2 regions of the Blautia sp. NSJ-140 genome follow, and region 2 is predicted to be linked to the other one. Evidence: riboswitches for the same ligand, from Rfam matches in the RefSeq annotation. Region 2 holds a riboswitch; the other holds the start of a gene.
The links. A riboswitch is a leader RNA that binds a small molecule or an ion and turns the genes downstream of it on or off. The one in region 2 is predicted to bind cyclic di-GMP.
Positions count from the first base shown of each region.

Region 1: linked by a shared signal. The riboswitch ahead of MUB50_RS09560 (ABC transporter substrate-binding protein) and the one ahead of MUB50_RS15080 (response regulator) in region 2 are both predicted to bind cyclic di-GMP.

Region 1 is NZ_JALIFS010000007.1:28,336-33,871, reverse strand. Features, by position in the region: gene MUB50_RS09575 (transposase) at 1-761, opposite strand, end outside; partial or broken gene MUB50_RS09570 (IS200/IS605 family transposase) at 770-844, opposite strand; gene MUB50_RS09565 (hypothetical protein) at 1,053-1,229, shown strand; cyclic di-GMP riboswitch class I at 1,373-1,448, shown strand; gene MUB50_RS09560 (ABC transporter substrate-binding protein) at 1,549-2,412, shown strand; gene MUB50_RS09555 (5'-nucleotidase C-terminal domain-containing protein) at 2,352-3,392, shown strand; gene MUB50_RS09550 (ATP-binding protein) at 3,539-5,536, shown strand, end outside.
Region 2 is NZ_JALIFS010000015.1:28,151-33,686, forward strand. Features, by position in the region: gene MUB50_RS15070 (serine hydrolase) at 74-1,540, shown strand; gene MUB50_RS15075 (RidA family protein) at 1,635-2,006, shown strand; cyclic di-GMP riboswitch class I at 2,206-2,281, shown strand; partial or broken gene MUB50_RS15080 (response regulator) at 2,379-2,579, shown strand; gene MUB50_RS15085 (Hpt domain-containing protein) at 2,627-2,986, shown strand; gene MUB50_RS15090 (response regulator) at 3,066-4,565, shown strand; gene MUB50_RS15095 (ABC transporter substrate-binding protein) at 4,600-5,536, shown strand, end outside.

The sequences.
Region 1 (5,536 bases), on a different contig from region 2:
TCCCTGCTGAGCTTATGCTGGAAATCTTTTCTCTGGTTCTTTATCTTTTCATGACATAAAGCTACCCGTTTCTTCTGTTTCTGATAGTTCCGGCTTCCTTTTTCACAGTGGGAGAGCTTTCTCTGTTCCTTTGCAAGTTTTTTCTCTGCTTTTCTGTAAAACATAGGATATCCAGCTCTTTCTCCTGTAGAAAATACACACATTCCCTGCATGGCAAAATCGATCCCAAGAAATCTCTCTGCCGGTCTTTTTTCCACGGTTTGGTTCTCACAGCAGAACAAAAGACTTGCAAAATATTTCCCGGATGGCTCACGGCTCACAGTTACGGATCTCAGCTTCCAGTCTGACGGAATCTGCCGTTGGAGTTTTATCTTTATGGCAGCCATCTTCGGAAGCTTCAGATGGCTATCCTGCAAAAGGATATTCCCGTTTACTGCATTGGTCGTATACGAATTTCTTGTATGCTTCTTTGATTTATAACGTGGAAATCCGCAGGATGGTTCCCGGAAGAACTTCCGGAACGCACTTTCCAGATGCAGCTGCACATTCGCCAGGGCAAGGGAGTCTACCTCCTTCAGCCAGGGATATTCCTTCTTATATCCGGCCGGTGTGTTCCGGAGCATCTTTTTTTCTTTCTGGTAATAGCTGATCTTGTCCGCGAGCATCTGGTTATAGATAAAGCGGCTGCAGCCGATTGTTTTCTCTATCTGGACTTTCTGCTCTTTATTTGGATAGATCCTTATTTTTACGGCGCGGTTCATTCTTCTCACCTTCTGTATTTTATAACCATCACCAGGTGATAGTATAGTAGAAATACTGAATGGGAATTATTGTCTAATTCCATTATATTTATCATTCATTTTCTTTTATCGACTGATATGTATTTATGAACTAATTGTTCTTTTTTAGTATACTACATCAGGGAATGGAGAACAAGTGTTTCTTTTGTACTATAGGGATTTTTTGAGCAGATATGCCCAGATGTGCAATTCATCTCACCACCTGAAGAGGTGGGAGAATTCTTGCTACATTTGTTAAAAATGCAGAATGAAATGAAATTGACAGATGAAAGTTGGATCAGTTATCAGCAAGGAAAAGGTAATGAAGAGTATCAGAAGTATATGGAAGATCTGACAGAAGAGCGGGAGGAAGTTTTAAGGATATGGAACAATCTGAATACAAATGAGCAGGAAACAGTAATGTCAATGCTTCATGGACTTCGAAAGTAGGAGAACAGTTCGAGTATATGTATCGGCTGTTCTTTTTTTGTTTTTGAACGTTAAAACGGTAATTTTTTTCTTGTGCATAGTAGAACGTTAAAGTATAATAAAATTAGTTTTTTTTGGCATAAGTTTAAAAGCTATATCTATAATAAGGAAATCGGCAAACCAGATGAAAGTCTGGGACGCAAAGCTACAGGGCCTGTAAAATGGCAGCCAGTTGCATGAAATGAGGTGCACTGTCTGTCTGACAGTGCTTTTTTAACGATGTTATTTCATAGACGTAACAATAATGATTTTATCAGGAAAGAATAAGGAAAATAAAAGTATGAAAAAGGTAAAAAGTTGTCTGACAGCAGTGGTGTCAGGTGTACTTGTAGCAACTGCTGTCTTGTCTGGATGTGGACAGTCAAAGAAAGAGGTATCTAAAAACGATGATCATCTTACCGTTTATCTATGGGAAAATCGTTTGATGAAAAATATTGCACCCTATATCCATGAACAGTTCCCAGATCAGGATATTGAATTTATTATTGGTAACAATGATACCGATTTATACAGTTATTTTAAAGAACATGATGAATTACCGGATATCATAACAGTACGTCGATTCTCTGGAACAGATGCACAGGACTTACAGCCTTATCTTATGGATTTTGCTTCTTATGATGTTGTTTCCAAGTACTATTCTTATGCGGTGCAATATTATAAGAATGATGAGGATGAAATCCAGTGGCTGCCAATCTGTGGTATTCCGCAGACGATCATTGCCAACAAAACACTGTTTGATCAGTATGGCATAAAGATTCCAGAAAATTATGAGGAATATGTACAGGCTTGTCAGCAGTTTTATGATAATGGCATAAAACCGTATTCCATGGATATTGGTGAAGACTGGTCTAATAATGAAATCATCCAGGCAGCGGCAATCGGTGAGTTTACAAGCCTGGATGGTATTGAATGGCGAAACGGTGCAGAGACTGCAGCGGATGAAGTAAAGTTTGATGATACATTATGGAAACGTATTTTTCAGAAACCAGTCAGTTTCTTAAGGACTCGCACTTTGGTAAAGAAGATATCAATATTGACATCAATACAGGAACCCAGATGTTTGTCGAGGGAAAATCAGCAATGTTTCATGGACATCCGACGGTTATGCAGCAGCTGCAGAAACAGATGGATGCGGATCTGATCCGTATTCCTTACTTTTCACAGACATCGGATGAATCCTATGTGTACATGACTCCGTCCTTAAACATTGCATTTAACAAAAACCTGGAAAAAGACCGGGAGAAACTGGATACTGCACTGGATGTGCTGGATTGTATGATTTCAGAAGAGGGGCAAAAGCTGATTGCGGATGGAAGCGGTGTTATTTCATTGAATACAGATGTTCCAACCATGATGCAGGATGTGCCTGGACTGGAAGAGGAAATTAATAATAATGCTGTTTATATCCGGTATTCCGCTCAAAAATCATTTGATGCAAGTCTTGAGGCTGTTCACGGATTACTGTCAGGAGAAATGGATGAAACACAGGCTTATGATACTTTTTGTAGTGCAATAAATCGTAAAGATCCAGAAGAAAAAGCAACGGTGAATTTTGAAAATGAATATTCCATTTCACTGAACGATAGAAATGGCCGTGATGCAGCATCTTCCATTTTAACTACGATCAGAGAAGAAAATGAGGCACAGCTGGCTCTGGCACCATATTATTATTTCACTTCCTCTATGTACAAAGGAGAATGCACCAGCAGCCGGGTTGGCATGATGACAGCGAAGAGTTCAGATACAGCATTATATGTTGCAAAAATCAATGGTAAACAGGTTTGTGAACTCGTGGAAAATTATCTCGCCGATGCTGATGAGAATTTTTATGTAACCAATAAATACGAATTACCAATTGCATCCGGTATGAAAATGATCGTCAATCAAGAGGAAAGTGGATTTTCATTAAAGGACTTGACAGTTAATGATAAGAAAATAGACAAAGAAAAGGAATACTCGATTCTTCTTACAGACACCACAATGTCTGTATTGAAAAAAATAAATTCGAAATGTGAGATTGAGCAGCTTAAAGAGACAACATTATCAAGTGCATGGATCGAAGCAATGTCAAAAGGACAGCAGCCGTCAGCACCGGAAGACTATATAGAGGTTGAACAGTAAAAGTGGAGATAGAACAAACGGTAAATAAAAGAAAAAAAATAACAAGGCTGTTGCTTATACTACTTATTATTCTTTTAAGCTTAGGTTGTATCAAGTATCTGATAAGTAAGTCTAAGAAGTATATCAGCGAAAACGGAAAAAGCAGTATGGGAGCTGTTGTTGAACAGATACAGCAGACCTATGATCTTCAAGTGAGTGGGTACTACAGCCAGCTGCAGTTGGTTGAGGAATTTTTACTTCATGAGAGGGAGCTGTCTCTTGAAACGGATGTGAACAAAAGTTTCTTTGAGGCATGGGAAAAAGAATCGGAAAGTACCCTTATATTCATTCAGGAGAATGGTCAGGCAATATCAGCAGGTGGAACAAAAATGCGGATTGATATGCCAAGTAAACTTCTGCTGGACTTAAAGAATGGATACAATATTGGAAAACTGGTGCGTCTTGATTATGATCAGAAGAAAAAAGACGGTTATCTGGTTGCAATCCCATGTCAGGAATATACGATCGATGGGGAAACTTATACGGCAATTGGAACTGTGTATGATCATTCGAAACTGGATTCCATGTTAAAACTGAAAGGTTATGATGGGAATGCATATTTGTTCATGTTGGATCATGACGGAAATATTACGTATACGAACCAGAGTGGTGATAAATACCTGCGTAATTATTCTTTGTTAAAACATTTAAAAGGGGAACAGGCTGTTACAGAAGAGGAAGCTGATTTGTTCAAAAAGAAGTTTGATAACAGAGAATCCGGAGTTGCACTTTTGGGAAAACAGAACCCCTATTATCTGGGGTATTGCCCGATAGAAAGCAACAACACCATTTTGGTATGCATTGTGGCAAAGGGAGTTGTTGACAATGTGCTGATGGATTACCAGAAAACGGTGCTGTTTACAACAATACTCATGGCAGGTTCTATACTTTTACTTTTTGCCGGATTATTCTACAGTATTTCCAGACTTAGTCTTGCAGATCAAAAAGCAGAATATGAAAAAAGAAATAATGAACTTCATTTACAAACAATGAAGGAAATGGAAGTAGTCAATCAAAAACTGAAAAAGGCAAAGAACGTTGCAACAGAGGCTTTACAGACAGCTGAAAATGCAAATAAGGCGAAAACGGATTTCCTGTCTAATATGTCACATGATATTCGCACACCTATGAATGCAATCATTGGTATTACATCTTTGATCAGACATGATGCAGGTAATAAAGCAAAAGTTATAGAGTATGCAGATAAAATAGATATTTCATCACAGCATCTGTTAGGAATTATCAATGATGTTTTGGATATGAGCAAGATTGAGGCAGGAAAAACGGTTTTTAAGTACTCTGATTTTTCAATTTTGGAATTTATGCAGGAACTTGACACTATATTTCATTCTCAAATATATGAAAAGCAGCAGACTTTTACAGTCATAAAAGAAAATATTCACCATGAGTGGGTGAATGGTGATCAGGTTCATTTGATGCAGATTTTCAGTAATCTGCTGTCTAATGCCATAAAATATACGCAGGAGGGTGGAAAAATTCAGCTTCTGGTAGAAGAATGTGAGACAAAGTCATCTGTCTATGCAAAGTACCGCTTTTTAGTCTATGACAATGGTATGGGAATGGCGTCAGATTTCAAGGATACAATTTTTGATGCGTTTACCCGTGCGGAAAGTTCTCTTACAAACAAAATACAGGGAACCGGACTTGGAATGGCGATTACTAAGAACCTGGTTGAGGCAATGGGAGGTACCATTGATGTGGACAGTGAACTGGGACAGGGAAGCTGTTTTGAGATTCTCATGGATCTGAAAATTGCAGAGGATAGAACGGCCGCTCTGGCAGCACAAGAAGAAACAGATGAGCAGGATGGAAATATCCTTCAGGGAATGAGATTCCTGTGTGCAGAGGATAATGAGCTGAACGCAGAGATCCTGACAGAACTGTTAAAGATTGAAGGTGCGGAATGTACTATCTGTGAAAATGGCGAAGAGATTTTGAAAGCATTTGAACAGTCTGCTCCAGGGGATTATGACATGATCTTGATGGATGTGCAGATGCCTGTTATGAATGGTTATGAGGCAACGAAAGCAATCCGCAGAAGTTCCCATAAACTGGCAAAGACGATTCCTATCATTGCCATGACT
Region 2 (5,536 bases):
CGGAGGAATGCGTGGATGCCGGATCAGGACAGGAAACTGTAAAACAGGATCATAAGAAAAGTGAAAGAAGTATATGAGACGAAAAAAAATATATAAAGTATTGGCATTTTGTCTGAGCACAGTGATGCTCGCACAGCCGGTTTTTGCGACAACAGTGCAGCAGACGGCACAGGGAAGCCTTGGTTCTGTTACGGAGGAGTCCCAGATACTTCCAATTCCCGGTGAAAGCGGGAAATATATTCTGAAAAGCAATGGCTTTTACTGCCTGAATGAAGATGGAACCAAAGAAAATACTCCGGCAGTGTATTATTTTGATCATTTTGAGATCGACGGAACGGTTTTTGATGGATATTATTATCACGACGAAAGCGGTAAGTTTACAGCGGGAAACTCGCATATGGTCCAGATCACCGATCTGAAGGCGCCGGCAAAAGACGGCAGCGGTGCGGAAGTTTCTTTTGACGGCTGTTATATGGTAAACAATCTGGGAAAACTCAGCGCCTCTCCACAGGTACGTTATATGGATAATCTGGTGGTGGACAAAACAACGTACAACGGGCTGTATTATTTTGATGAATATGGAAAAATGGTTACGGATCCGGGTATCCATTATCTGGAAATGAATGTTGCAGGACAGATGTTTGACGGATATTATTATTTTGGCGGAGAAAACGGCGTTCTGCTCCAGGAAGAGGGAGAGACTCCGGAGGGATTTTCCGTTGATGCATCCGGAAAAGTCGAGACTAAAGATCTGGGAATGGATGGCCTTGAGAAACGGCTTGCGGATCTTCTTGGAACCTATGAGGGTACATGGAGCGTTTATGTAAAGGATCTGACCAGTGGTCAGGAGTTTGAACAGAACAGCCAGTCGCTGTACTCAGCCAGTCTGATCAAAGTGTTTGTCATGGCCCAGACCTATGCCAACATGGATACAGTCCTTCAGAGCGAAGCGGCAAAAATGAAAAAAGATGTTACAGATCCGTCCGTATCCACAAAGGTCAATGATCTTCTCTGGAATATGATCACAGTCAGTGACAATGAATCCTTTAATGAGCTGGTACGTCTGCAGACAGCATCGGGTGTTTTTAAGGACGGAGCGCAGGCTGTAAATGGATTTCTTGCGGAACAGAAATTTGCAGATACTTCCGTTCAGCACATCTTAAGCCCGTCCTCTTCAAAGGATGTCGGCCTCGGCGGCAGGAACACCACTTCCGTAAAAGACTGCGCAGAGCTTCTTTTCCGGATCTATAAAGGAGAATGTGTATCGAAAGAAGCTTCGGAGGCTATGCGTAATCTGCTTCTGAACCAGCAGGTTACTACTAAGATCCCCAGCGGGATATCTGCGTCCGTGGAAATTGCAAATAAGACTGGAGAAACGGATACGGACCAGCATGATATCGCCATTGTATATGGAAAAAAGACTACATATATCCTCTGTGTGATGTCAGAAGACTGTAAACCTGGGGACGCAGTTTCGCATATCCGGGATATTTCCGGTATTGTTTATAATTATCTGAATATGGACCTTGACCAGGGGTGATCTGTGAGTTAGAATAAAAAACAGCTGAGTAAGATCCTGATGGATATTTCCGACAGAGAAGTATCCGAAATGTTCATGAAAGGAGAATTCTATTATGAAGACAGTACATACAGACAAAGCACCTGCAGCAATCGGACCATACTCCCAGGCTATCATCCATGGAGATACGCTTTACACATCCGGTCAGATCCCGGTGGATCCGGCAACTGGAGAGGTAGTTGGAACAACCATCGAGGAGCAGGCTGACCGTGTTATGAAGAATCTCGGAGCAGTTCTGGAAGCTGCCGGTTCCAGCTATGAGAATGCAGTCAAGACAGTATGCTTCCTTGCAGATATGAACGATTTTGCGGCATTTAATGAAGTATATGCCAAATATTTCGTAAACAAACCTGCACGTTCCTGTGTTGCAGTCAAGACACTGCCAAAGAATGTTCTCTGTGAGGTAGAAGTGATCGCAGCAATCTGATGATTTGATAAAAAATCCCTGTTGTCTGATTTCAGTCAGACAGCGGGGATTTTTTTCGTGGGGATAAAGTATTTTCTCTGTTCTGGAGCGCACTCCTTTTTTGTTTTCAGGCGTTGAAACGGTAATATTTTTCTTGTGTACAGTAGAGCGCTATAGTATAATAAGACCAGTTTTTTGGTATACGTGTAAAAGCTATAATAAGGATGATCGGCAAACCAGATGAAAATCTGGGACGCAAAGCTACAGGGCCTGTAAAATGGCAGCCAGTTGCATGAAATGACGTGCACTGTCTGTGAGACGGTGCTTTTTTATGGTGTTATTCGGTTATGAACAAGCAGCGAAGCGGATTGCGAATATCCGCTGTGATCGAAAGTCATTCTTATGGACATTATGATGCCGGTAATGAATGGTTATGAAGTTGCAAAGACAATACCGATCATTGCAATGACAGCAAATGCATTCACGGAGGACAGAATAAGAGCAAAAAAAGCAGGGATGGATGAACATATTGTTAAGCCTGTTGATCTGGGATTACTGATAAAAGTAATTCATAAATTGGTGGAATGTAATTGATGTAGCAATGATAAATAAGCAGTGAAACATAATAGGAGGACAAAATTATGACAATACAGGAATGCTATGAAGCTATCGGAGGAAATTATGAAGATGTTTTAGGACGCCTTCGAAGCGAAGCACTGATTCGGAAATTTACATTAAAGTTCCTTGAGGATCAGAGTTACCCGCAGTTAAAACTGGCATTGAAGAATAGAAATTATGAAGATGCTTTCCGCAGTGCACACACATTGAAAGGGGTTTGTCAGAATCTTTCTTTTGACCGTCTGTATGAGGTTAGTAATGAGTTAACAGAACTTTTGAGAGATAGAACCGGAGCGCAGCCGGGGATATCGGAGGCAATGGAAAAAGTAACAGAAGTATATGAAATGATGATTGAAGAAATAAAGAAGGGACTGTCGAATTAAGTGATGCGACACGACTTTCTGTTTTTGACCGGGTGTCCGGAATATCATAAAACCCACATGGATAAAGGAAATAAAAAATATGGATAAAAGACAAAAGATCCTGATCGTAGACGATTCAGAATTTAACAGGGATATGTTGAAGGAGATTCTCAGAGAAACTTATAATTACCTGGAAGCTGAAAATGGAAATCAGGCAATTCAGATTATGGGAGAAAATCCGGGAATCGATCTGATGCTTTTAGATATCAATATGCTACAGATGAATGGTTTTGAAGTTCTGAAATGGATGAACCAAAGTCGGTGTATAGATGAAACTCCGGTAATCATGATATCTTCTGAAGATGCTGTTGATACGATGCGTAAGGCATATGAGCTGGGAATCACGGATTATATCACACGACCGTTTGATTCTGTGATTGTAAAGAAAAGAGTTCAGAATACCCTTGGACTCTATATGAAGCAAAAGCATCTGATCAATGTGGTTTATGATCAGGTTTACGAAAAAGAAGAAAATAATAATATTATGATCCGGATTCTGAGTAATGTATTGGGATCACGTAACAGTGAGAGCAGAGAACACATCCTGCATATTAAAACAGCAACGGAAATGATGCTGAGACAACTGGTAAAAATAACAGATGCTTATCCTATGACAGAGGCAGATATTTCTTTGATCACAACAGCATCTTCTCTTCATGATATTGGTAAGATCCGTATTTCGGAAGAAATTCTGAACAAACCCGGCAGACTTACCGATGAAGAATTCAAGATTATGAAAACTCATAGTGAGCTTGGTGCAGATATGATCCGGGATATGCATTTCCCAAAAGACAATTCATTGGTACGTGCTTCATGGGAAATCTGCAGATGGCATCATGAAAGATGGGATGGAAAAGGCTATCCGGATGGCCTGAAAGGAGAAGAAATACCAATCTCCGCACAGGTGGTGTCGATTGTCGATGTTTATGACGCACTTACAAGTGAAAGATGTTATAAGAAAGCATTTGATCATGACACAGCGATTCAAATGATCCTGGATGGGCAATGTGGACAATTTAACCCCATCCTCCTTATGTGTCTGAAAGAACTGAGTCTTCAGCTTTCAAAAATGATTGATAAAGAGATGGATGATACTAGCTATTACCATGAAGTACAGAGACTTTCAAATGAGATACTCAGCGACAGATCTTTACCGAATCATAATTATTCACAGAATGTTGTCAGGGTCATGAAGGAAAAACTCGATTTCTTCAAATCGAACAGTGGCATGAATTCAATTGAGTACAATACAATTTCAGGTCAGCTGACTATATTAAACGGAAAGCAGCAGATATTATGTCAGAGAAATAATCCGAATTTCAATCTGTTCAAAGAATTCGGAGTAAATGAAGAAGATGTTCATCATATTCAGGCTTTATTACATCAGACATCTGTACAAAATAAAGAAATCTCTGTGCAGATAAAAGCAACGGTGGAGAATGTCCGCCAAATGTATAAACTGAAGTTGCATACATTGTGGTCGCCTTTAAAGAAGGATGGATACATCGGGGTCGTTGGATATTTTAATATTGTAAAATAGAAAAATGCAAAGGAGGCTCAGAAGGAGGATCCCAATGAAAAAGAAAAAATGGAACAAAGTTTTGCCGGTGTTCCTGGTGATGGTGGCAGTTATATCACTTTTGTCAGGCTGTGGCGGGAAGAGCGCGGAAAAAGAAGATGCAGATACGATCACGGTGTATTTGTGGAGCACAAACCTGTATGAAAAATATGCACCATACATCCAGGAACAGCTCCCGGATATCAATGTTGAATTTGTAGTAGGGAATAATGATCTGGATTTCTACAAGTTCCTTAAGGAAAATGATGGATTGCCGGATATTATAACCTGCTGTCGTTTTTCACTGCATGATGCAAATCCTCTGAAAGACAGTTTGATGGATCTTTCCACAACAAATGCGGCAGGGGCTGTCTATGATACATACCTCAGCAATTTTATGAATGAGGATGGAAGCGTAAACTGGCTTCCCGTGTGTGCGGATGCACATGGTTTTGTAGTGAACAAAGACCTTTTTGAAAAATATGATATCCCTCTTCCGACAGATTACGAAAGCTTTGTCTCTGCCTGCCAGGAATTTGACAAAGTGGGGATTTGCGGGTTTACGGCAGATTATTATTATGATTATACCTGTATGGAGATGTTGCAGGGGCTGTCTGCATCAGAGTTGTCTTCTGTGGCCGGACGTAAGTGGCGTACTACCTACAGTGGCCCGGATAATACAGAGAGAGAAGGTCTGGACAGTTCCGTCTGGCCGGGGGCTTTTGAACGTATGAAACAGTTCATCCAGGATACAGGGCTTAGCCAGGATGATCTGAACATGACTTATGATGATATAGTTGAGATGTATCAAAGTAACAGACTTGCCATGTACTTTGGCAGCTCTGCCAGTGTAAAAATGTTTCAGGATCAGGGTATTAACACAACGTTTCTTCCATTCTTTCAGGAAAACGGTGAAAAGTGGATTATGACTACACCATATTTCCAGGTGGCTT